DNA from 2 places in the Bacteroides sp. GD17 genome. Region 2 is predicted to be linked to the other one. Evidence: riboswitches for the same ligand, from Rfam matches in the RefSeq annotation. Region 2 holds a riboswitch; the other holds the start of a gene.
What was found. A riboswitch is a leader RNA that binds a small molecule or an ion and turns the genes downstream of it on or off. The one in region 2 is predicted to bind thiamine pyrophosphate.
Positions count from the first base shown of each region.

Region 1: it holds a riboswitch for thiamine pyrophosphate, as region 2 does, so the genes downstream of both, AAE250_RS16825 (TonB-dependent receptor) here and thiS (sulfur carrier protein ThiS) in region 2, are expected to answer to the same signal.

Region 1 is NZ_JBCEZS010000011.1:160,234-171,793, forward strand. It holds gene AAE250_RS16815 (thiamine diphosphokinase) at 1-434, opposite strand, end outside; gene pnuC (nicotinamide riboside transporter PnuC) at 410-1,045, opposite strand; gene AAE250_RS16825 (TonB-dependent receptor) at 1,046-3,283, opposite strand; TPP riboswitch at 3,318-3,414, opposite strand; gene AAE250_RS16830 (mechanosensitive ion channel family protein) at 3,522-4,391, shown strand; gene AAE250_RS16835 (hypothetical protein) at 4,440-4,688, opposite strand; gene AAE250_RS16840 (pyridoxamine 5'-phosphate oxidase family protein) at 4,805-5,212, opposite strand; gene AAE250_RS16845 (heavy metal-binding domain-containing protein) at 5,357-5,677, opposite strand; gene AAE250_RS16850 (hypothetical protein) at 6,141-6,665, opposite strand; gene AAE250_RS16855 (hypothetical protein) at 6,662-7,384, opposite strand; gene AAE250_RS16860 (TetR/AcrR family transcriptional regulator) at 7,485-8,093, opposite strand; gene AAE250_RS16865 (ATP-binding protein) at 8,311-9,636, shown strand; gene AAE250_RS16870 (DUF1062 domain-containing protein) at 9,654-10,256, opposite strand; gene AAE250_RS16875 (RteC domain-containing protein) at 10,350-11,189, opposite strand.
Region 2 is NZ_JBCEZS010000002.1:196,598-208,157, forward strand. It holds gene rsxA (electron transport complex subunit RsxA) at 1-419, shown strand, start outside; gene galE (UDP-glucose 4-epimerase GalE) at 554-1,588, shown strand; gene AAE250_RS04095 (DUF5106 domain-containing protein) at 1,821-2,753, opposite strand; gene thiD (bifunctional hydroxymethylpyrimidine kinase/phosphomethylpyrimidine kinase) at 2,845-3,660, opposite strand; gene AAE250_RS04105 (thiamine phosphate synthase) at 3,688-4,281, opposite strand; gene AAE250_RS04110 (HesA/MoeB/ThiF family protein) at 4,327-5,022, opposite strand; gene thiH (2-iminoacetate synthase ThiH) at 5,019-6,158, opposite strand; gene thiC (phosphomethylpyrimidine synthase ThiC) at 6,200-7,891, opposite strand; gene AAE250_RS04125 (thiazole synthase) at 8,074-8,850, opposite strand; gene AAE250_RS04130 (thiamine phosphate synthase) at 8,860-9,480, opposite strand; gene thiS (sulfur carrier protein ThiS) at 9,484-9,681, opposite strand; TPP riboswitch at 9,750-9,841, opposite strand; gene fabD (ACP S-malonyltransferase) at 9,993-10,883, opposite strand; gene AAE250_RS04145 (NUDIX hydrolase) at 11,278-11,560, shown strand, end outside.

The DNA of each region.
Region 1 (11,560 bases), on a different contig from region 2:
TGGGTACCCCGGCAGGGGATGAAAACACCATAATCTGTATAGGTGCGTACGTCTGCTCCGGCACGCATGTAGTCGATGAGCAGACTGATGTTGCCCAGCGTATGGTCTTCGCGCTTGCCCGTGGCTCCCACAATGGCGATATGGCGCTTGCCTTGCTCCAGCAGATAATTGACAGCTTTGGTCTGATCGTTCGTTTCCTGATCGCTGAGCCGATGTAGGATATGTCCGTACTTCGTCCGGTTCTCTTTACTGAGAGAGTCACCGTCACCGATAATCACGTCGGGTACGTGTCCCCGGCGGATGTATTCGTCGGCGCCGCCGTCACAACAGACTACGTAAGGGGCATCTGTCAAGCATTGCAAAGGCAGAACCGCCGTCGGATAGTCCCCATTGGCGAGGACTACCGCTTCTATTTTTCCATTATTCTTTTCCATTTGAAGTAGCCAAAGATAGCGATTATTGTGTAAAGGGCGTATAGTCCGGCAGTAAAATCGAGCCCTTTGTAGATGTACAGTCCGGCGCTGACGGCATCGACGGCAATCCATGCCCACCATTGTTCCACATATTTGCGGGCCAGCATCCACATGCCGATGATGCTCAAGGCGGTGGTGAAGGAATCCAGCCAGGGGACGTTGCTGTCGGTGAAATTTATCAGTACCCAGGCGATGCCTGCAAGGGCAAGTATAAACACACCTGCAAGCGGCAGCAGATAGCGGTGCGGCACGCGAGTAATGGGGAGTTCATGCTCTTCCGCCTTCTGTCCTTTTGTTCTTCTGTCTTCTCCTTCTTGTATTGTCTTCTTCTGTCGTAGCAACTTCCGGCGCACGAAACTTCCATACTTCCACATTATCCAACCATAGACGGCAGCACCCAGGTAGTAGATGTTGATGCCAAAGTCGGCATACAGCCCTGCATCGTAGTAAACAAAGATGTAGACGGCCGGCATGATGATGCCCGCTATCCACAGATAGATGCTGGCCCGGTATTCCAACCAGAGGTAGAGGAGCCCGACGAGCGTGCCGATGATTTCAAGAGTTTGTTCCATTTAGAAGCTGATTGCTATATGTCCTAATACATTTGTTCCTGCCTGTGCAGCATAACCGGCATCATTATAGCGTACCTTTTCGCCGTTTTCTATCTCATAATAGCTGCCCGCATATCCATTATTCTCATACTCCTCATTGAATAAGTTGTAGATGGTGCAACCCACGGTGACAGACTTCAGTTTGGGCAGCTTGAATGTATACGACAGGTTCAGATTACTAACGAAATAAGCATCCAGCGTACACTCCTCCTGCCGGGCATTGCTCATATACTGCTTGCTGATGTACTGCGATTGCAACGCCGCCTCGAATCCTCTGAACGTATATCCGAAACGGTTGTTCAGGATAAAATCAGGCGAAAAAGCAATAGGCGTATCATCGTGCTTGATAACCCAGGCTTCAGTACCCACTGTTCCGTCTTCGAATAGCGTCTCGGTGAAATCCTGTACCCGGTTCTTGCTCAGCGTAGCATTGATATCCCACTGGAAACCACAAGGCAACTTGATGCCTGCCATCAACTCGATTCCCATGCGGTAGCTGTCCGGCACATTGTTGGCCATCGGTTCACCGATTTCGTTCAGTTCGCCCGTCAGTACCAACTGGTCTTTGTAGTCCATATAATAAAGATTAGCACCTGCGCTCAGCCACGAGTTAGCATAAGTATAACCCAGTTCGTAGTCGAAGAGGCGTTCGGCTTTGGGATGGTTCGTAAAATAGCCGTCGGTATAGTTATTCCGCGTCGGTTCTTTATGCGCCACGCTGAACGAACCGTACAAACGATTGTTGCGGTCTATCTGCCAGGAAAGCCCTGCTTTGGGGTTGAAGAAGTCGAAGTTCTCATCGATGGCCAGCTTCTGCATACCGGGAGTGGTGGCAGTCCAGTCGTACTTGTCATTCGAGCCGTTGATCTTATAATCGATGTGGCGGTATTGCAAATCGAGGTAGGCGCTGAGGCTGCCGAACAGTTCGTAATTCGCTTTCAGGTAGATATTCCCGTCGTTCTTCGTGGCATTGTTTTGGTAATAGTCATGGTCTGGGTCCAGTGTTCCGATGTAGTTCTGTACCCAAAGCACCTTGCCGAAGTGGTCGCCGTCGTACCGGTTCAATCCGCCGCCCAGTGAAGCATTCAGCCGGTCGCCTTTGTAACTCACGGAGAAGATGCCACCACCAAACCAGTTGTCCATCGCCTTTTTGCGGATAAGATCACTTTTCTCTACCAGACTGCCGTTGTGCTCGAAGGGCGCCATTCCGTATTCCACCAGTGAGCGTCCGCCTTTATACTCCTGATAATAGCCGTCGCCTTTGGTGTAGTGTAAGCCGATGTTCAGGTTCCATTGCGAAGTGAAATTATGGTTTAGCAACAGTTGGTAGTTTTTCTGTGTATAGTTATCGGTCTGGTCATCGTAGAAGTGCGGCGTGCCATCATCGGTGGTGTACATAAATCCGCAAGAGTTATATCGCCGTCCGTACAGTTCCATCTCCTCCTTGCTTGCATAGTTCCAGGCGTGGTAAGTCCGTTCCTTGCCGGCAAAGGTGATCAGCTTGATGGAAGTGTTGTCATCATAATATCCGCCTTGCAGATAGTACGAATTCAGCCCTACCGATGCCCGGTCTATATAACCGTCCGTACTGATATTCGAGAGCCTTGCATCGAACGACCAATGTTCGTCTATCAGCCCCGTACCTACCTTTACCGTTTCTTTGTGTGTATTGAAAGAACCGTACGAGCCATTGAATTCGGCATACGGTTTCATTGAGAAATCTCCCGTCTGCATGTTGATGCTTGCCCCGAAAGCGCCTGCACCATTCGTCGATGTACCTGCGCCGCGCTGTATCTGCATATCCTTTACGGACGAGGCAAAGTCAGGCAGATTTACCCAAAACACGGTGTGACTCTCGGCGTCATTGATAGGAACACCATTGGCTGTGACGTTGATGCGCGTACCGTCCGTTCCGCGCACTCGCAGGGTGGTGTAGCCTACGCCGGCACCGGCATCACTTGTGGTGATGGCGCTGGGCGTCATGCTCAGCAGATAAGGCAGGTCCTGCCCGAAATTCTGTTTTTTCAGTTGTTCTTTGCTTACGTTGGTAAATGCTACCGGCGTGTTTGCGGTAGCACGTGTGGATATCACTTCTACTTCTTGCAGGTTTATCACCCGCAGACTGTCCTTTTCGTGCGTCTGCGCATAGACGCCCAGTGCTGCCGCCAGCAGGCAGACTGCTATTGCATGTCTCTTCATTCGCAATAATTCCATTTAGATTAATACAGAAAAGGGGGGACTTTTCTTCTTTTCCCTACGTCGGCACTACCCGAATCAGGTCAATGGGTATGATCTCAGCCCGTCATATTAGGGCACCCCTTAGTTGAAATCAGCGGCAAAAGTAGAGCTTTCTGTTGAAAGAGGCAAACGAAGTGAACGAAAATCAAGAGTAATTTGTTAATTTTGCAGTCAACTAATTTAAAAAACGAATTACATTATGCTATCACCTCTATTACTGGCAGCCCTTGCTGCCCAAACAGCCGAAGACGGCTTCAGTAAAGTGCAAATCCTTATCCAGCAACTGATAGACTGGGGGGTAAGTGCCGGTGGACGACTCATCGGAGCCATTATCATATTTGTGGTCGGACGGTTCTTGATATCTCTTATCAGGAAGCTCTTATCCCGCGTCCTGGCAAAGAGACACATCGATGCCGGTGTCCAGACCTTTGTTAAGAGCCTGGTCAATATTACGCTGACCATCTTATTGATTATTGCCGTTATCGGCAAGCTGGGAGTGGAAACGACTTCATTTGCCGCTTTGTTGGCATCTGCCGGTGTTGCCATCGGTATGGCGTTGTCCGGAAACTTGCAGAACTTCGCGGGTGGACTTATCGTATTGCTCTTCCGTCCCTTTAAAGTAGGCGACTGGATTGAAGGGCAGGGAGTGTCCGGTACGGTACGCGAGATTCAAATCTTCCATACCATTCTTACTACTGCCGACAACAAAGTGATTTACGTCCCTAATGGTGCTTTGAGCAGTGGTACGGTGACTAATTACAGCCGTGAAGATACCCGCCGCGTAGATTGGGTGATCGGTGTGGAATATGGCGAGAATTATGATAAAGTAGAGAGTACTGTGCGTCGTATCATTGCCGACGATAGTCGCATTCTGAATACCCCGGAGCCTTTTGTAGCTCTCCATGCCTTGGATGCCAGCAGTGTGAATGTGGTGATTCGCGTATGGGTGAAGAGCGGAGATTACTGGGGCGTTTATTTCGATATGAACAAGAATATTTACTCCGTATTCAATAAGGAAGGAATAGGCTTCCCCTTCCCGCAGTTGACGGTACATCAGGCGAAAGACTGATAAATAATAAATTAGCGGGCAACCTTAGGCTGCCCGCTAATTTATTATTTATGATTCGTAAACTCCCACTTCCTCTTCTATCTCTTCGCAAACATCTTGCTTCAGATTCAGCAGGCGATTGATTTCCCTTCGTTTCTCCAAGTCCGTGAAGTAGCTTTCTACTACCGCATAAAGATCGAACCCGGTTGTGGAACCTGCTGCCAGATCGAGTGACTCTACCATTTTCTCTACTGCCTGATGAATGCGTTTCTTGCTAATGAAATGCAACTCATTACTATGAATTAAACTCTTTTCCATAATACTTGCTGTTTTGGTTATTTGTAGATATAACATTCCATCGAGCAGGTTAGTTCAAACAGAGTAGGAGGATGCCGGGATTCACGGCATGTTTTACAGCATTACATTTAGCCTTCTTAGATAGATTTGTGTACGAACTGTCCGTCAATCCAGATAGTAGCATGTTTCCCCTGGAACTTCAGCAGAACATAATTTGGATCCGTAGGGCCTTCGGTAAAGTGTTCGATGAACCAATCTTGCCACATCTCCTTCTTGGTGGCTTCGTCTTCAATCACCTCCACCTCTCCTGTAAGTGCAACGCTGTTGCCGTTTTCCTGAAAGCACAAGCCGGCTTTCGGGTTTGCGATGAAATCTTTCGTCTTCAAAGAATCTTTCCCGGTGGACATCCATACGGTTGAGGCCCCTTCCGACTTAATCTTGCTCATGGGCACGGGGCGGGGATAGCCCTCTTTGTTGATGGAGGTGATTATTACTACTTCGCACCTTTCCAGGATTTCTGTTGCTTTTTCAATAAGTGTTGCCATTATTACTATAGTTTATATATTCGTGGTAAATATAAGAATAATCTTTTAGGGGAACCAAGATGATTTTAACTATTTCATTCTTTAAATAAAGAAGCAACCTCCAAATTGAAGATTGCTTCTTACTAAATAGTAAACCGATGATACTTACTCTATAGTTACCGCCGTACCGCAGGCAGTCACCATCAGCATACTGCCGCTTCCTCCTACTGTTTCGTAGTCAAGGTCAACGCCAATTACTGCATTGGCTCCCAGCATCAGAGCTTGTTCCTGCATCTCGCGCAATGCTGTATCTTTGGCTTCGCGAAGCACTTCTTCGTAGGAGCCGCTTCGTCCGCCTACTACATCACGGATGCTGGCGAAGAAATCACGAAACACGTTGGCACCGATAATTGTTTCACCGGAAACAATGCCATAATAACGGGTGATACGTCCACCCTCAATAGTCGGGGTTGTTGTTACTAACATAATCTTATTTCTCGTTTTAAAGTTATTTGCATACTATTAGACGCAGGGAGAGGGCGAAAAGTTGCAATCTTAAAAATATATCTTATAACTGATATTACTATACTTTGACCGTTTCTATTTCTGTTCCTCTTTTGTTCTATTTCTCTTATCTATCTTACCTTCTCCCTATTTCCTTCTTGTCTATAGAGTGGGAAGATACAAGAACCAGGTAAGACTCGGGTAGGAACCGGGTAGGAAGGAGGTAGGAGTCGGGGCTAATTGTTCTTTTTGTCGTTTTGGAGGAGGTGAACAATCTATTTTTGGTGTGTTGGGGAGCGGAAATCTTTTTGAAATATTAACCATGTATTTCCTCGTATCAAAAAGGGCTACACCATTTGCCCAAAAGGGTGTAGCCATAATCACCAAAGGGTGTAGCCATCCGGGGCAAAGGGTGTAGCCTTTTTTGAGAAGCGTTTTAGGTACCTTAGAATAGAATACCGAATCTCACTGAAAGGGTGTTGTGAGTAAGCTTTTCCTTGAACTCTGCTATATAATAATCATTCTTGTATTTTTTCAATCGTTCCAGTTTCTGCATCTCGTATCCCAATCCTAATAATAGCTTGATATTGCCATGAATTGCGTATTGCACGCCTATTGAAGGGGTCAAGAGGAATCCTCCATTAGCCTCCTTAGTAGGAGCAAAAGCATATCCTGCACCACATAGCAGGTAGGGAACGAATTTCCTCGGAGCAGTGAGCAGAAACTTTGCATCTACAAAGGCCGGAATCAAAGCTTCTTCGTAGACTAAAAGTCCGGTTCCTGCACCGATAGCGAAGCGTTCTGTCAGTTTGTGATGTACCGATATCTGCCACGAGAAAGGGGTAGAAGAGGGTTCACTCATCGGAATACCGGTCCCGATGGTGGTGGTATAGGTGATAGGGTTCTTATTCTGTCCTTTTATTGCTACTGCAACCAAGGCAAACATTGATAGAAAGATAAATTTCTTCATTGTATATAGATCGTTATATGTTTTACAATATGGAGAGCCGTTGTCAATGTGGAAGTATCAGCTTCTATATCGCCGGAACTTCCATCGGGACTGCTGTGTCCTGCCAGAACGGCTTCGAAAAACTTCTTGCCAGACAGTAAGTCTACATCTGCGGAATAGACAACGGCGGGCTGCCCACTACCTTCTTTCCCGCCGGAATAGTTGGGAGTACCTTTTGTGGCAGATTTGGGATAATGGTCGTTGAAGTCAGTAGAATGGTTGATTTCAATCTTGACTCTGAACTGTCTCAATTTGTCAGTCAGATGCAGCCTTACGTCGAAGTTGCCGCGGGGAGTTGCTCCTGATATACCATCTGTCAGCGGATGGTCTTTGGTGGGCAGATAGAGTCCGTCTTCGTATTGTACTCCGCGCGAGTAACACCAATGTGGCAGAGCCTCTTTCCGGCGGTTGCCTCCTGCGCTTTGCCACGATTGGGTTGCTATCTTGTGGCTGGCATAGATAGTAAATAAGTATTTGCCTTGCATATCTTCTACCCAAATGGCTATTTGCGGAGGGTTCTTCTTCTTGATTCCCAGGAATAACGGGAAATCGTGCAACCATTCTTCACCTTGTTCAATACACACTTTTAGATCTCCGCTTTCGTACTTTATCAGTTCCTCTTGGCAGGCACAAAAGGACAAGAGTGATAAATAAATCCATACCATAATCATTTTCTTCATCTTAATATATTTATTTGTTAGTATATCCATTATTATTGTTACCGGGTGGGAACATCGCGTGCACAAGTCATCCTGTTGCCATAAATGAGTTTTGATGATACTATGCCGGGAAGGCTTTATCGATGAGGTGGTCTATTCCACAGATTATTTGTTCCCAACCCGAATTGTCGTTCAGAGGAATGCCATTGTAGACGGGGCAGAAGTCCTCCAGCATCACGAGATAGGTGATGGAGGCTGTTACAATGGATGCCATTGCAGCAAGTTCTTTTTGCGGATAACCGGTGAGGTCGCTAACTTTTTCTATGAGTTGAAGACCAGCATTCTCCCGCTGCTGCCTTAGCTTTACGATCATTTCATTGTCCGAAGAGAGCTCCCACCTGTAAAGCCTTCTTAGGGTAGGGTTGCTGCGTAGCTGTTCTATTTGCTCCCGGAACATCTTTCTTAGAAAGGCGGGCAGTTGGCTGCGATCAGGAATTTCCTGGGGGAGGTTAATCCAGAAGTCATGTTGACGTATATATGCCGCCATCAATCCTTCTACAGAACCGAAATAGCGATATACCAATATCTTGGAAACACCGGACTGTGCAGCAACAGCATTGATGCCTATCTTCTCAAAACCATTATCGTTTATCATCTGTCCGATGGTGCCTAATAAACGCTTTTCGGTTGCCTCTCTGTCTCTTTCGGTGGTGATGCTTTTTGCCTTCATATTGTTTAATGTTACTGATCGGAAACAAAGATATGTTACTGATTGGAAACATGCAAGGAAAAACAAGAAAATTTATTCTTTTCTTGATATTCAGCTTTTTACTTGTGCGGTATTCTCGATTTTATTTATAACTTTGCTATTGGAACTAAATTTTATCTCCGTAAAGTTTACGGCTGTAAAGTTTGTAATGATAACATTATATGCAAAAAGACCGAATATGAAATTTTATAATAGAGAAAAAGAGTTGGCATCATTGGAGAAGGTCCGTCAAGTATCTTTTTCGGTACATTCTCAAATGACGGTACTTACCGGACGGAGGCGTATCGGTAAAACCAGCCTTATTTTTAAGAGCTGTGAAGGTTTCCCTACGGTGTATTTGTTCGTTAGTCGAAGCAATGAAACGGATCTCTGCTTGAGGTTCACTTTGGAAATTCGGCAGGCGCTGGATATTTATGTACCGGAACTTACTAATTTTGCAGAAATGTTCCGCTTCTTGATGGACTTAGGAACACGTATGAAATATAATTTGATTATAGACGAGTTTCAGGAGTTCTACTATATTAATCAGGAAATCTATAGTCTGATGCAGGATACATGGGATCGTCTGAGAAAACAGAGTCATGTCAATTTGATTGTAAGCGGTTCGGTCTATACGCTGATGAATGAGATTTTCAGAGATTCTAAAGAACCGCTGTATGGCCGGGCAGACAGTATCATGAAATTGGCTCCTTTTACTACCGATGTATTGAAGGAAATTATAGCAGATCATAAACCGAACTATACCAAAGATGACTTACTGGCACTCTATACGTTTACCGGCGGTGTTCCTAAATACATCGAGCAGTTTATGGATAACGGATGTACGAGTATGGAGAGCATGGTTGACTTTATGTTGCAACCGGACTCGTCATTCCTGACAGAAGGACAAGCCTTGTTGATACAAGAGTTTGGGAAAAAGTATGGAAATTATTTCTCTATTCTATCCGCTATCTCCAATGGCAAGAATACTTTGCCGGAGATGGAGGCTGTTATGGGGGGGATCAGTTTGGGAGGACAGCTGAAGAGGCTGGAAGAAGATTATGACTTAGTAAAGAAGAAGCGGCCTATACTTTCGAAAGAAAATTCGCAAACCGTCCGTTATGAAGTCTCGGATATGTTTTTACGTTTTTGGTTCCGGTATTTCATAAAGTATCAGAACTATATAGAAATCCAGAACTTTGAGCGGCTGGCAGATATCATTAAAAAGGATTACTCCACTTTCTCCGGTTTGGCATTGGAAATGTATTTCCGCCAACAGATGATGGAGAGTAAGGAGTTCTCGGAAATAGGTTCCTGGTGGCAAGGTAAAAACAGTAAGGACCAGGACGAAATAGATATTGTGGGATTGTATGCTGAAGAGAAACGGGCATTGGTGGCGGAGGTGAAAAGGCAATCCCGGAATTTCAAACCGGATTTGTTTGCTCTTAAAGTAGAAGCATTGCAGAAGAAGATATTGTTTAAGTATGAGATAGAGAGCCGGCTTTTTTCCATGGAAGATATGTAATATATAAGATTATCAGATTATTTACTCCCTTCCATTAAGCGCCTTATATTGATTGAGATAACATCTCCGTCCCTTACTTTATACTTCTGAAGTGAGCCGCTTGTTGGAATGGAAATAATGTCTTGTTCAAGTACCTGCTTGATTTGTCTGGAAGAAAGCGAGAAGAACTTTCTGAGCAGCAAAGGCAGTTTGATACTGAATTCAAAGTTACATTTTATCCGGATGCTGATGAATTCATCCGTCATTGTCAGTAGTTCTTCCGGGGAGGTGCTGCTGACGATTTCATAATCAACACTGTTAAAGTCGAATGTTGCGTTGTTCTGCCTTTCCAGTTCTGAAGAGAAGGCGTACTTCCAGGCTGTTTCCGTATCATTTACGGAGAAACTGTGGAATAGAGCTTTGTCTATTAAGTCTGTCCTCTTTCGTGACAATAGGGTGAGATTGCACGTGTTGTCGCATTGCACGCATCTGTAGATTAGCCATACGTCAATACTCTTTTTCTGTGCATTCATCCTGAACTTGTCGCTGCAATAGAATCTGTCACTATCGCAATGGCTGCATTTCTTTTTTAATAAAGGCGTGTTCTTGACCTTTATTTCCCATGTGATTATTGTGCCCATCGAATTAATATTTTTCTTTGTTTTTAAGTTTTCTGCAAAGTTGGATATTAGCGAATTGGCTTTTTCACAAGATGTCACAAGGTGCGGTATGATTTATTTGTCCAGTTCATCCATCATCTTAATTATTTTCTCTTTCAGCTTGTCAAGGAATTGAGTTCTGTTCTTCTTTCTGTTCCTGATTTCCAGGAATATTCTGTAAAAATCACCAATCTCGATATTGAAAAGAAGTTCGCAGCAGAAAGCGATGTCTTTTAAACTGCTGTCCCCGTTGTTGAGGCACTTGCCTGCATAGAGTGCATAGATAAATTCTACCAGTGCAACTTTGCTCTCCGTCCACTGCAATTGTTTCTCTTCTATGATGGCGGCAAGCTTGAAATGCAGTTTATCGGACAGTGCATCTATTTCTTTGGATAGATATTGGGCTAAATGCTTATCTGCCAGTATTTCGGCAACACTGGAATCGTGCATTGTGGAGAAAGAAATGTCTTTGTTCAGGAAGTTACATTGGGCATCGGAGTAAATATCATAATGCCCTCTTCTGAAATAGAGCGTATCAAGATCTGTTTGTCCTGTTTGGTAATAGCTGTAAAAACTATTATCAAGAGGTTTCCTTTTCAGCGTTTCGTATTCTGCTTTAAGATACCTGAACTGAGCTGTTAGAGACTGCTCGGCGCGATGCTTTTCAATCCGGTATAAATGGATATAGAATGCCAATAGACTGAATACTTGTGGTTTCCAGACTTTAAAGAAAAGAATCTCTTCCTGTGGACTTTCAAATTGATAGTCCGCGGTTTTCTGTTTCAGCAGAGTGAGCGAAGATTGTATGAAAGCAATGGTCTGCTTTATTTTATCGAGCGTATCAATCTGTAGTTGCTCAATTCTTTGGATTTCTATATCTATGCTTTGCTTAATGTCTTTTACGAAATTTTCCATTTGCATTTAGGCCACCAAATCCTCCAACGGCATAATAGGTCCGTTGAAGTGCTTGAATAGCAGATGACAATTGCCTGCCAGGGCAATGTGATTAATAGTAGAAATGATAAAATGAAAAACCTGTTCAAGTAGAATAACTCAAACGAAAGAAATTAGCCTGCGGTCTATGAGGCTAATATTAAGCTAAAACAAATTTAAGAATTGTACCCAAAATATTCTTGTTTATGGATTTGCAGGCAAATATAGCTGTTTTACGGTGAACAAAAAATTAATTTATGGTAATTCCGGGGTTTTCTTGAACCTCAGGTGAGTGTTATTTGTTCTTTCATGTTACAAATGTGCAGCACTTCTAATGTAATTAAAAGTAAGAT
Region 2 (11,560 bases):
TGACGTTCCTCATACAGAAGTTCGTGCTCGATGCTTTCGACTTGGGTTACTTGCAGACTATTACCTTCATTCTGGTGATTGCTGCTCTGGTGCAGATGGTAGAAATCGTTCTGAAGAAAGTTTCTCCTTCTTTATATCAGGCTTTAGGTGTATTCCTGCCGTTGATTACTACCAACTGTTGTATTCTCGGTGTGGCTATCCTTGTCATCCAGAAAGATTATGATTTGCTGACGGGAGTTGTTTACGCATTCTCTACTGCTATTGGTTTTGGTCTGGCATTGACTCTGTTTGCCGGCTTGCGCGAGCAAATGAGCCTGGTTAACATCCCGAAAGGTATGCGCGGAACTCCGATCGCTCTGATTACTGCCGGCCTGCTTGCTATGGCATTCATGGGCTTCTCAGGGGTAGTGAAAATCTAAATAAGGAAAAGCTCCAAAAAAAAAGTGAAAGGGAATAAGCTAATTTTTATTCCCTTTTTCTGTTTTTCTTAATTTATTTCCTTACATTTGTAGCGTATTGATAACCTAAAAGCTAAATTGTCTATATTTTTAACATGAAAGAGAAAATCTTAGTTACTGGCGGAACCGGCTATATAGGTTCTCATACAGTAGTCGAACTTCAAAACGCAGGTTATGAAGTTGTTATTATTGATAATTTGTCAAACTCCAGCGCAGACGTTGTAGATAACATTGAAAAAGTATCTGGCATCCGTCCTGCTTTCGAGAAAATAGATTGCTTGGATTTTGCCGGTCTTGACGCTGTGTTTACCAAATATGAAGGCATTAAAGCTATCATTCACTTTGCAGCGAGCAAAGCTGTAGGTGAGTCGGTTCAGAAACCGTTGCTTTACTATCGTAACAATCTGGTTTCACTGATCAACTTACTTGAATTGATGCCGAAGCATGGAGTAGAGGGAATTGTATTCTCATCTTCTTGTACCGTATACGGTCAGCCGGACGAACTTCCGGTAACGGAGCAAGCTCCTATCAAGAAGGCGGAATCACCTTATGGAAACACGAAGCAGATCAACGAAGAAATCGTTCGTGATACAGTTGCTTCCGGTGCTCCGATAAATGCCATCTTATTGCGTTACTTCAATCCGATTGGCGCACATCCCACTGCATTGCTGGGTGAGTTGCCTAACGGTGTACCGCAGAACCTTATACCATACCTCACTCAGACTGCAATCGGTATCCGTGAGAAACTGAGTGTCTTTGGTGATGATTATGATACGCCCGACGGTTCTTGTATCCGCGACTTCATTAATGTAGTCGATCTGGCGAAAGCGCACGTAGTTGCTATCAACCGTATTCTGGAGAAGAAACAGAAAGAAAAAGTAGAAGTCTTCAACATCGGTACGGGTCGTGGTCTTTCCGTTTTGGAGTTGATCAGTGCTTTTGAAAAAGCTACAGGTGTGAAGCTGAACTATCAGATTGTAGGTCGTCGTGCCGGTGATATCGAAAAGGTATGGGCTAACCCTGAATTGGCAAACAATGAATTGGGTTGGAAAGCTGAAACCAGCATTGAAGAAACACTGCTTTCTGCATGGAAGTGGCAGTTGAAGCTTCGTGAGAGAGGCATTCAATAACAAATGAATTTGTGTTTTTTAACAAATAGGAAATAAACAAATGCCTCCCCGCATTTGTTTATAAATTGCAAATCAGCCTGACGCTGTTTATGTATATGTGAATATCCGTAATATGGTACTTATGCCTCCCCGGCATAGACAGGTAAGATTGCATAGTAGTTTTGTCGTGTTTTATTTTGTGTTTGTGTTGTGAATAAGCCCTGTCGAGAGACAGGGCTTATTTTTTTGTTCGCTACTTCAAAAGATATTGGTCAATCTCTGTGGCTGTAACATCTTTCAGTAATACCTTTTTGTCTTTATCCAGCAGGTAAAGGGTAGGGATAGCTTTTAGGTCGTACAGGTTCTTTTCTTTGATGACCTGCTTGGCATCGTAGCCGTTGATCCATTCGGCAGGAAAGTCGGAGAGGTGTCTTTTCCATTCATCCAGTTCCTCGTCAGGGTAAAGGGAGAGTATTTTCAGTTTATTGTCCGAGATGGCACGGTTGATGGCAGGAGCATGTTTCATAGCTTCGATTGTTTCTGCGCAGGCATGGCAGCCGGGGTTGTTGATGAACAGTAATGTGTAGGGAGCATTCAAGGCATATAGTGTACTTTGTTTTCCGGAGGATAGCGTGTAAGTGAAGTCGAGAGCTTGCGTTCCTATGCGGTTTTTCTGTGCCAGTTCGCGGCGTGCTTGCGGACGTATCTTTTCAGTATCATCCAGAATGGGAGAGGCGATAAGGGCATCCAGTACGGAGATGTACAGTTCCTCGTTGCGCATTGGGGAGTTGGGATCGTACAGATACTTGTCTGCCAGTTCCGCCATATAGAGATAACAGACTTTTTCTTTTTCCGCTTTGGCAAACATCTCCTTTATGGCAGTTTCGGCAGTCTTTGCCGGAACAAGTTTCAGTATGTCGATGTAATCTACCCAAGCCTGTTCCGTGATTTCCGGATGGTGCACATAGTTGCTGTCGGCAAAGTTTATGTTTTCCCAGTAATGCCGCACCAGGTAGTCGGCACGCAGTTCGGGAGTATTCAGCATAGGGGGAATGGATGGCAGGACAAATGTGGTGATGGTATCGGCAGGAGTTTCTACTGCCTGTATACTACTTTTGGCTTTGCTGTTGTTGCATGCTGTGCAGAGGCATAAAAGCAATAGGAGGGGAGAGGATTTGTATCTCATGATTTTTACTGGTATATTTGAGTTAGACATATTTGTTTCAATTCATACTTTGTGCAAAAATAGCATCTTTTCGCAAGATATTGTGTATCTCTTATTGAGAGAAATGCCACAAAGGTCCGTTTCCGTGTCCTATTCTCAAATTACTTCCGTTACTGATGGCTGTGCTGATGTATGCTTTAGCTCGTCGGATGGCTTCGTCAAGATTGTGGCCATAAGCCAGGAAGGTGGCGATGGCAGAGGAAAGGGTACAACCGGTGCCGTGCAGGTTTGTACTTTCTATCTTGGGAGAAGTATGGAATGTACAGTTCGATAACGAAGCTGTGTTTTGCAGGGAAAAATGGTTGAAAAGCACATCGCACATTTCGTTTCCCGATAGATGTCCGCCTTTTATGAGGATGGAAGTATGATATCGGCGGGACAACTCTTGGGCGGCTTGCTCCATATCTGTAATGGTGGCGATATTCTGTTCGCTCAGCAGGGTAGCTTCGCTCAGATTGGGGGTTATTAATGTGCATAGAGGGAAGAGTTCTTCCTTGATGGCAAGAATAGTTTCTTCCGTCATCAACCGTCGCCCGCTGGTAGAAATCATTACGGGGTCGTAGACGATGAATTCGGGACGATATTTTTGCAGGCATTCTGCAATCGTATGTACGATGTCGGCATTGTGGACCATGCCTATTTTTATGGCGGCAGGTTGCAGGTCGTCCATGACAGAGGCTATCTGGGTGCGGACTATGTCGGCAGGGAGGGGATGCACGGCTTGTACGCCCAGCGTGTTCTGTGCAGTGACAGCAGTAATGACAGAGGCGGCGTAGCCACCTAAGGCGGATATAGTCTTGATGTCGGCTTGGATGCCGGCACCGCCGGAACAGTCGGAACCGGCAATGGAGAGGATGATGGGAGGCATAAATAATGAATAATTAATAATGAAAAGTTAGAGGGGGGAGGTGAGGGCTTGGAGTTGCCGGAAGTGGGGGATGAGGTCGCTTTCGGAGCACTGCCAGATGTCTCCTAAGAGGGCGGCACCGCCGAAGCCGAGGGCTTTGACTTCCGGAAGATGCCGGGAAGAGATACCGCCCAAGGCAATGACACGGGAGTCGATGATACCGGCTTGCCGGGCTTGTTGCAGGCTCTCGCGGGAATGGGCGGAGGGATAGCCTTCTTTGGAAATACTGTCGTAGATGGGACTGAGAAAGACGTAATTGCAGGCAGGCTTGTGCTCCATCACTTCGCTGAGGTAGTGGCAGGAGCAACTGATGTGTCCTTGGTAATCGTTAGAAGCATGCGGATTGCGCCCGTTCAGGTGAATGCCTTTCAGACCAAAAGCGGATACCAGCTGGAAATGTTCGTGGGTAACGATGCGGGACAGATATTCGGCAGGTAGTTGGCGGAGCAAGTGAGACAGTTCTTCAGCAGAAGCTCCCGGCTTGCGGAGGTGAAGGATTTCGAGTCCGGCACGGAAGAGGGAGGTGATGGCCGCGGCTTCGCCTTCGAAGAACTGAGGGGTGGTGATGACTATCAGTTTCATAATCTATTTGTGATAAGATGAATTCATTCGGTAGAATAATATTATTTAGAAAGAAAGGATATACGATTGCATCGTCCTTAAATCAATCGTCCAGAGTTTCCCTGTTAATGGTTCGCCGTAGCCACAGACCAGTTTCAGGGTTTCGTTTGCTTCCACGCTGCCTACGATAGCAGGGGTGACCCCGATCACTGATTTGTCGGGAGGGGGCATGCGGAGTGTTTCTGCCTCGTCGGGATAAAGATCACGATAGGTCTTGGGGCGTTCACCGCAACCGAAGACGGAGACTTGGCCCTCGAAGCCTTGGATAGCACCGTAGACATAAGGTTTGCTAAGTGCACTGCACGTGTCGCTGAGTAGGTAGCGGGTGGCGAAGTTATCGCAGCCGTCTACAATGATATCATACTCCTTTATTACGTCGGAAATGTTTTCGCTATTGAGACGGAAAGGATAGGCTTGCACGTTAATCTCGCTGTTCAGCGCTCGCAGTCGCCGGGCAGCACAGTGCACTTTGGGTTGCCCAACTTCTACCTCGGTGTATAGTACTTGGCGTTGCAGATTGCTGATGCTGACGGTATCATCATCTACAAGTCCCAACGTGCCTATACCGGCACCGGCCAGGTAGAGGGCGATAGGAGAACTGAGTCCTCCTACACCCACTATCAGCACTTTGGCATCGTGCAGTTTCTGTTGTCCTTCTTCTCCTATTTCGGGAAGGGAGAGTTGACGATTGTATCTGTTCATTGTCTTCCTGCATAATGCTTTAAATCAAAACTTGCATCCCAATCTTTCCACACCGGCTCGCGTCCCAAGCGCTTCAACGCAGCATTTACTTCCACCGCCTTGCGCTCATCACTTACATGAAACTGTTCCAGCGTCTGTGGATAACTGTAATACCCGCCCGGTTCCGTTTTGCTTTCGGCGCTCATAGTGGTTACGCCGAGCGTAGCCATGTGGTCGCGTATGGAGGCAGGTTCGCGGGTGGAGTAGGAGATATCCACATCGTGGTCGAAGATGCGCATGGCGAAAGTGACTTGTGCCAGTTCGCGGTCGTTCATGATGACGTTGGGCTGGAAGCCACCATTCTCCGATGGGCGCATACGCGGGAAGTTGACGCTGTACTTTGTCTTCCAATAATGCTTCTGCAGGTAGCGCAGGTGGTGAGCCATCATCGTAATGTCCGTCCGCCATTCTTTTTCCAGACCGATGAGTACACCCATGCCGATGGAATGCACACCGGCCTGTCCCATGCGGTCGAAACCGTTGACACGCCACTCGAACCTGGACTTCATGCCGCGGGGGTGATAAATATTGTAATTCGCCTTGTGGTAGGTTTCCTGAAAACAGATGACACCGTTCATGCCATGCTCTTTCAGTTCGGCATACTCTTCGGCTTTCAGGGGCATTACCTCGATCTTCAGATTGCTGAAATAAGGCTTTGCCAAGTCCAGTGCACGGGCAATGTAAGGAACACCGGCTTTGGCAGGATTCTCTCCCGTCACCAGCAGCAGGTTTTCGAAGGGGGCCAGGCGCTTGATGGCTTTGTATTCATTTACAATTTCTTCTTCCGTCAGGATGGTACGCGGCATGGGGTTGCTGATGTGGAAACCGCAATACACGCAGGAGTTGGTGCAAGAGTTCGTGATGTACAGAGGTACAAACATAGAGATAGTCTTACCGAAGCGTTCCTCGGTGTACTTCTTGCTCAAGCGCGCCATCGTCTCCAAGTAGGGGATGGCGGCAGGGGAGATGAGCGCCATGAAGTCTTCTACATCACAACGCTCGCGGGAGAGGGCACGGCGCACGTCGGCATCGGTCTTAGCATGGATGCGCTCCGTGGTTTCCTCCCAGGATATTTGTTCTAATTCGTCTGAAAACATGTTGTTTAGTTTATAGTTGATAATGAAAAGTTGAGTTTTCATTATTCATTTTTCACTGAATTAAGCTCTCTTGATAACCGCATTGCACAGAAGTTCGGTCCGCACATCGTGCAATACTCTCCGTCCGTATGATGTCCGGCACGGAAATAGCTCAGTGCACGTTCGGGGTCGAGGGAGAGGTCGAACTGGTCTTTCCAGCGGAACTCGTAGCGAGCCTTGCTCAAAGCGTTGTCACGAACCTGTGCACCGGGATGGCCTTTGGCAAGGTCGGCGGCATGGGCGGCTATCTTGTAGGTGATGACGCCTACGCGCACATCCTCCTTGTCCGGCAAACCAAGGTGCTCCTTCGGCGTGACGTAGCATAGCATTGCCGTGCCCAGCCACCCGATTTGTGCGGCACCGATGGCAGAGGTGATGTGATCGTAGCCCGGAGCAATGTCCGTCACCAACGGGCCAAGAGTATAGAAAGGGGCATCGTGGCATTTCTCAATCTGTCGTTCCATATTTTCCTTGATTTTGTGCATAGGTACGTGTCCGGGACCTTCGATGAACGCCTGCACGTTCTTGTCCCAGGCACGCAGCACGAGTTCACCCATCGTATCGAGTTCGGCAAACTGGGCTTTGTCGTTGGCATCGTGCGTAGAGCCGGGACGCAGACCGTCGCCCAGGGAGACGGCTACATCGTATTGTGCCAATATATCGCAGATATCATCGAAATGCTCGTACAAGAAACTTTCGCGGTCGTGCATCAGACACCACTTGCTCATGATGCTGCCGCCACGGCTCACGATGCCGCACAGACGGTCGTCTGCCAAGTGCACGTTGTGCCGGCGGATGCCGGCATGGATGGTGAAGTAATCCACGCCTTGCTCGCACTGCTCTATCAGGGTGTCGCGGTATATCTCCCAAGTAAGGTCTTCCACCTTTCCGTCCACCTTCTCCAATGCCTGGTAGATGGGGACGGTGCCTACGGGGACAGGGCAATTGCGGATAATCCATTCGCGCGTCTCGTGGATGTTCTCTCCGGTAGAAAGATCCATCAGCGTGTCGCCGCCCCACTTGCAGCTCCACACGGCTTTTTCCACTTCTTCGTCAATGCTCGAGGTGGTGGCGGAGTTGCCGATGTTGGTGTTGATCTTCACGAGGAAGTTACGGCCGATAATCATCGGTTCGGCTTCGGGGTGGTTGATGTTGGCAGGCAGTACGGCACGGCCTGCGGCTATCTCTTGGCGGACAAACTCGGGGGTAATATGAGTTTCTATGCCCAGCTCGGCACAATTCATGTTTTCGCGGATGGAGACGTACTCCATTTCGGGGGTGATGATGCCTTGCTTGGCATAGGCCATTTGGGTGATATGCTTTCCCTGCTTAGCCCGGTAAGGCAGAGTGATATGCTCGAAACGCAGCGGGTCGAGGGACTTATCGTCACGACGCATGCGGCCGTATTCGGAAGTGATTTCGGGCAGTTGCTCCACATCGTCGCGACGCAATATCCAAGGTTCGCGCAGGCGGGGAAGTCCTTTCTCCAGATCGATCTCTATATCCGGGTCACTGAACGGACCACTGGTATCATAAATGTAAATCTCCGGGTTGGGAGTGATAACCTTTTCTCCATTGATGAAGTTGGTGCTGGGCACTTGCTCTACTTTACGCATAGCCACGCGCAATTCGGGATGCAGTGTCCCCGGCAGATATACTTTCTGGGAACGGGGGAATTTTATCTTTTGATTCATATTTCAGTTCTTTATTCTAAATTCTGATTGTTAATAGGTAACGGAGAGTTTAGTGCAATTTCATTTCTGTTTTTCCTTTTATCTCATTATTCGAATGATTTCAGAAATCATTGCAGCAATCATTTCAGAAGTCATTAGAGCAATGATTTCTGAAATCATTCAAAACAGCCTATAGCGCTCCTCTATTCATTGAGAAACGCCGTCAGCGGAGAACTTGCTTCTGCCACAAAACTATCTGCCTGCATACCCAAACCAGCTTCGTATGCCATGCGTCCTGCTTCTACCGCTTGCCTGAAGGCAACAGCCATGGCTACGGGATCGCCGGCTACGGCTATTGCCGTATTCACCAAGCATGCCGAAGCTCCCATCTCCATCGCTTCCGCTGCATGGCTCGGGGCACCGATGCCGGCATCTACCACAACGGGGATATTGGCTTGTTCGATGATAATCCGCAGGAAATCGCGGGTTTGCAATCCCTTGTTCGTACCGATAGGTGCACCCAACGGCATGACGGTAGCTGCACCGGCTTCTTCGAGGCGTTTGCACAGCGTAGGATCGGCTTGACAGTAGGGAAGTACGACAAAGCCCAGTTTTACAAGCTCTTCCGTGGCCTTCAATGTCTCAACGGAATCCGGCAACAAGTAACGGGGATCGGGATGTATTTCCAGCTTCAGCCAGTTTGTGCCGAAAGCCTCGCGTGCCATTTGTGCGGCAAAGACAGCTTCTTCGGCATTGCGCACGCCCGAAGTATTCGGCAAGAGCTGGATGTGCGGATGGCGGATATGCACCAACATATCGTCTTCTTTATTATCCAGTTCGATGCGCTTCATCGCTACCGTCACCATCTCCGTTCCGGAGGCCAGGATGGACTGCTCCATCGCTTCATTAGAATTGAACTTTCCCGTTCCCAGGAACAAGCGGGAGTTGAACTCACGTCCCGCAATGACTAATTTTTCCATTGTATATTATTATTTCATTTGATTTATAACTCTTCGCATCTCACTCACCGGATTATCTGCCCGCAGTACTGTGCCGGAGAGAGCTATGCCACTTACGCCGGTCTGAATAATCTTCGGAATGTCTTCTACCGTGATTCCGCCAATAGCCACTATCGGAAGGTGTATATCCGCTTCCTGCATCTGCCGGACGATACGTTCGTATCCTTCCAGTCCCAAAATCGGGCTGAGATTCTTCTTTGTAGTGGTGTAGCGGAAAGGGCCGCATCCTATGTAATCGGCACCTGCCTCGTAGTGCATCCGCACATCTTCGAAGGTATTGGCTGTGCCGCCTATCAGATACTTCTTGCCAAGCAGGCGGCGTGCATCGGCCACGGGCATATCTGTCTTTCCCAGATGTACCCCGTCGGCATGCACCCGCCGTACAAGCTCCACGTGGTCATCGATGATAAAGGTAGCCTTGTATGCGCGGCAAAGGGTGTATACATTCAGTGCCATGGATTCTATTTCCTCTATGGATGCATCTTTCATTCGCAACTGAATCCACCGGCATCCTCCTTCGAGGGCTATGACTACAGAATCCAGATACGAATACTTATCCGTATAATGGGTGATAAACTGAACCTGTGCCATGCTTTATCCTCCGCATGCCGCTTTAATAATAACAATGGACATTCCCGAAGTCAGGGCATAATCGCCCCACTTTGCACGCGGAACCATACTGTTGTTTACAGCGATGGCAACGCCCACGAGTGGCAGGGACAATTCTTCTGCAAGTTGTAAAAGGGTGGTAGAGTAGGTTTCCACTTCTTTGTTGTTGACTGATACTTTCATCTTTCTGTTTTTTAAGATAAAACAATGAGAAGTAAATACAAAGAAGCGCCGATGCGGCAAACTTAGTGAAGAAAACAATATCCAATTCCTACGGCAGTACTAACTGCATCAGGTTCGAGGGTATGATCTCAGCCCGTAGAGGGCACCCCTTTGTCTTTACGGTGACAAAGGTAAGGGAAAATAAGAAATAACAAACAAAAGAGTGTGTTTTTATTTTATACGCAGATAAATTAAAGAAAAAGGTTATATCAAAATAATGCTTTCGCTATCATTTTGATACAACCTTTCAGGTGATTATCTTTAGTCAAAGATTATGCAATGCCGTGAGCAGATACTTCTGCCGGTGCAATCTTCTTTACCAAGCCTTGCAGCACTGCACCGGGACCACATTCGGTAAAGTCGGTAGCACCATCGGCAACCATGTTCTTTACAGTCTGAGTCCAGCGTACTGAAGCCGTCAGCTGGGCAACGAGGTTCTTCTTGATTTCTGCAGGATCGGTATGGGGAAGAGCGTCCACATTCTGATAAACAGGACACTTCGGCGTGTGGATTTCCGTAGCATTGATAGCTGCTTCGAGTTCTACCTTGGCAGGATTCATCAGCGGAGAGTGGAATGCACCGCCTACTTTCAGAGGCAAAGCACGTTTGGCTCCGGCAGCTTTCATCAGTTCGCAAGCCTTGTTGATGCCTTCGATAGAACCGGAAATAACGATTTGTCCCGGGCAGTTATAGTTGGCAGCTACACAAACATCGCCTTCTGCACTTACTTGTGCACAGATTTCTTCTACTTTTTCATCCGGCAGGGCGATGATAGCAGCCATTGTAGAGGGTTGTGCTTCGCAAGCCTTCTGCATAGCCATGGCACGGGCATAAACCAACTTCAAGCCATCTTCAAAGCTCAGTGCACCGGCAGCAACCAATGCAGAGAATTCGCCCAATGAGTGACCGGCAGTCATTTCAGGTTTGAAGTCATCACCCATGCACAGCGCAGAGATAACGGAGTGAAGGAATACGGCAGGCTGGGTAACCTTAGTCTGGCGCAGGTCTTCGTCCGTACCGTTGAACATAATATCTGTAATGCGATATCCAAGGATATCATTTGCCTTCTCAAAAAGCTCTTTGGCTAAAGCCGAACTTTCGTACAAGTCTTTTCCCATTCCTACGAATTGGGCACCTTGACCCGGAAATACAAATGCTTTCATCTTTATTTGTTTTTAGTGTTTAAATAAAAAGTGGTGCAAAGGTAGAGGTTTTTCTGATATTCACCGCACAAATGCACGTTTTTTGTGCAATAGGCTCTTCTCATGCATATCAGGAATACAATATGAACCGGGTTCGCATTACGGACCACTGCAAACTGAATTCCTTAAAAATTAGGCACTTTATAGTTATCGTATCTGATACAATTACTACTTTCTTTCCCATCATTAAATTACATATTGTATTTTATACGATAACATACAAAAGTGATATTGTACAATGTATGATATGTATTTGTTTGAAAAATAATGCTTTATAACATAGTAAAAATATTCTTTTTCTATATTGCATATTAGAAAAACCTCTTTATATTTGCAGCGCTTAAACAAGTATATTATGCAAAACATGGAACAAACAATGCCGTTGGCAAACAATCACATCTCTGTAGACTGTGTTGTGATTGGCTTTGATGGAGAACAACTGAAGGTTCTGTTGATCAGACGTGCGGGCGAGGAGAAAGGAGAAATCTTCCATGATATGAAACTTCCCGGAAGTTTGATTTATATGGACGAGGACCTGGACGAAGCAGCCAAAAGGGTGCTGAATGAATTGACGGGATTGAAGAATGTGAATCTGATGCAATTCAAGGCATTCGGTTCCAAGAACCGTACGAAGGACC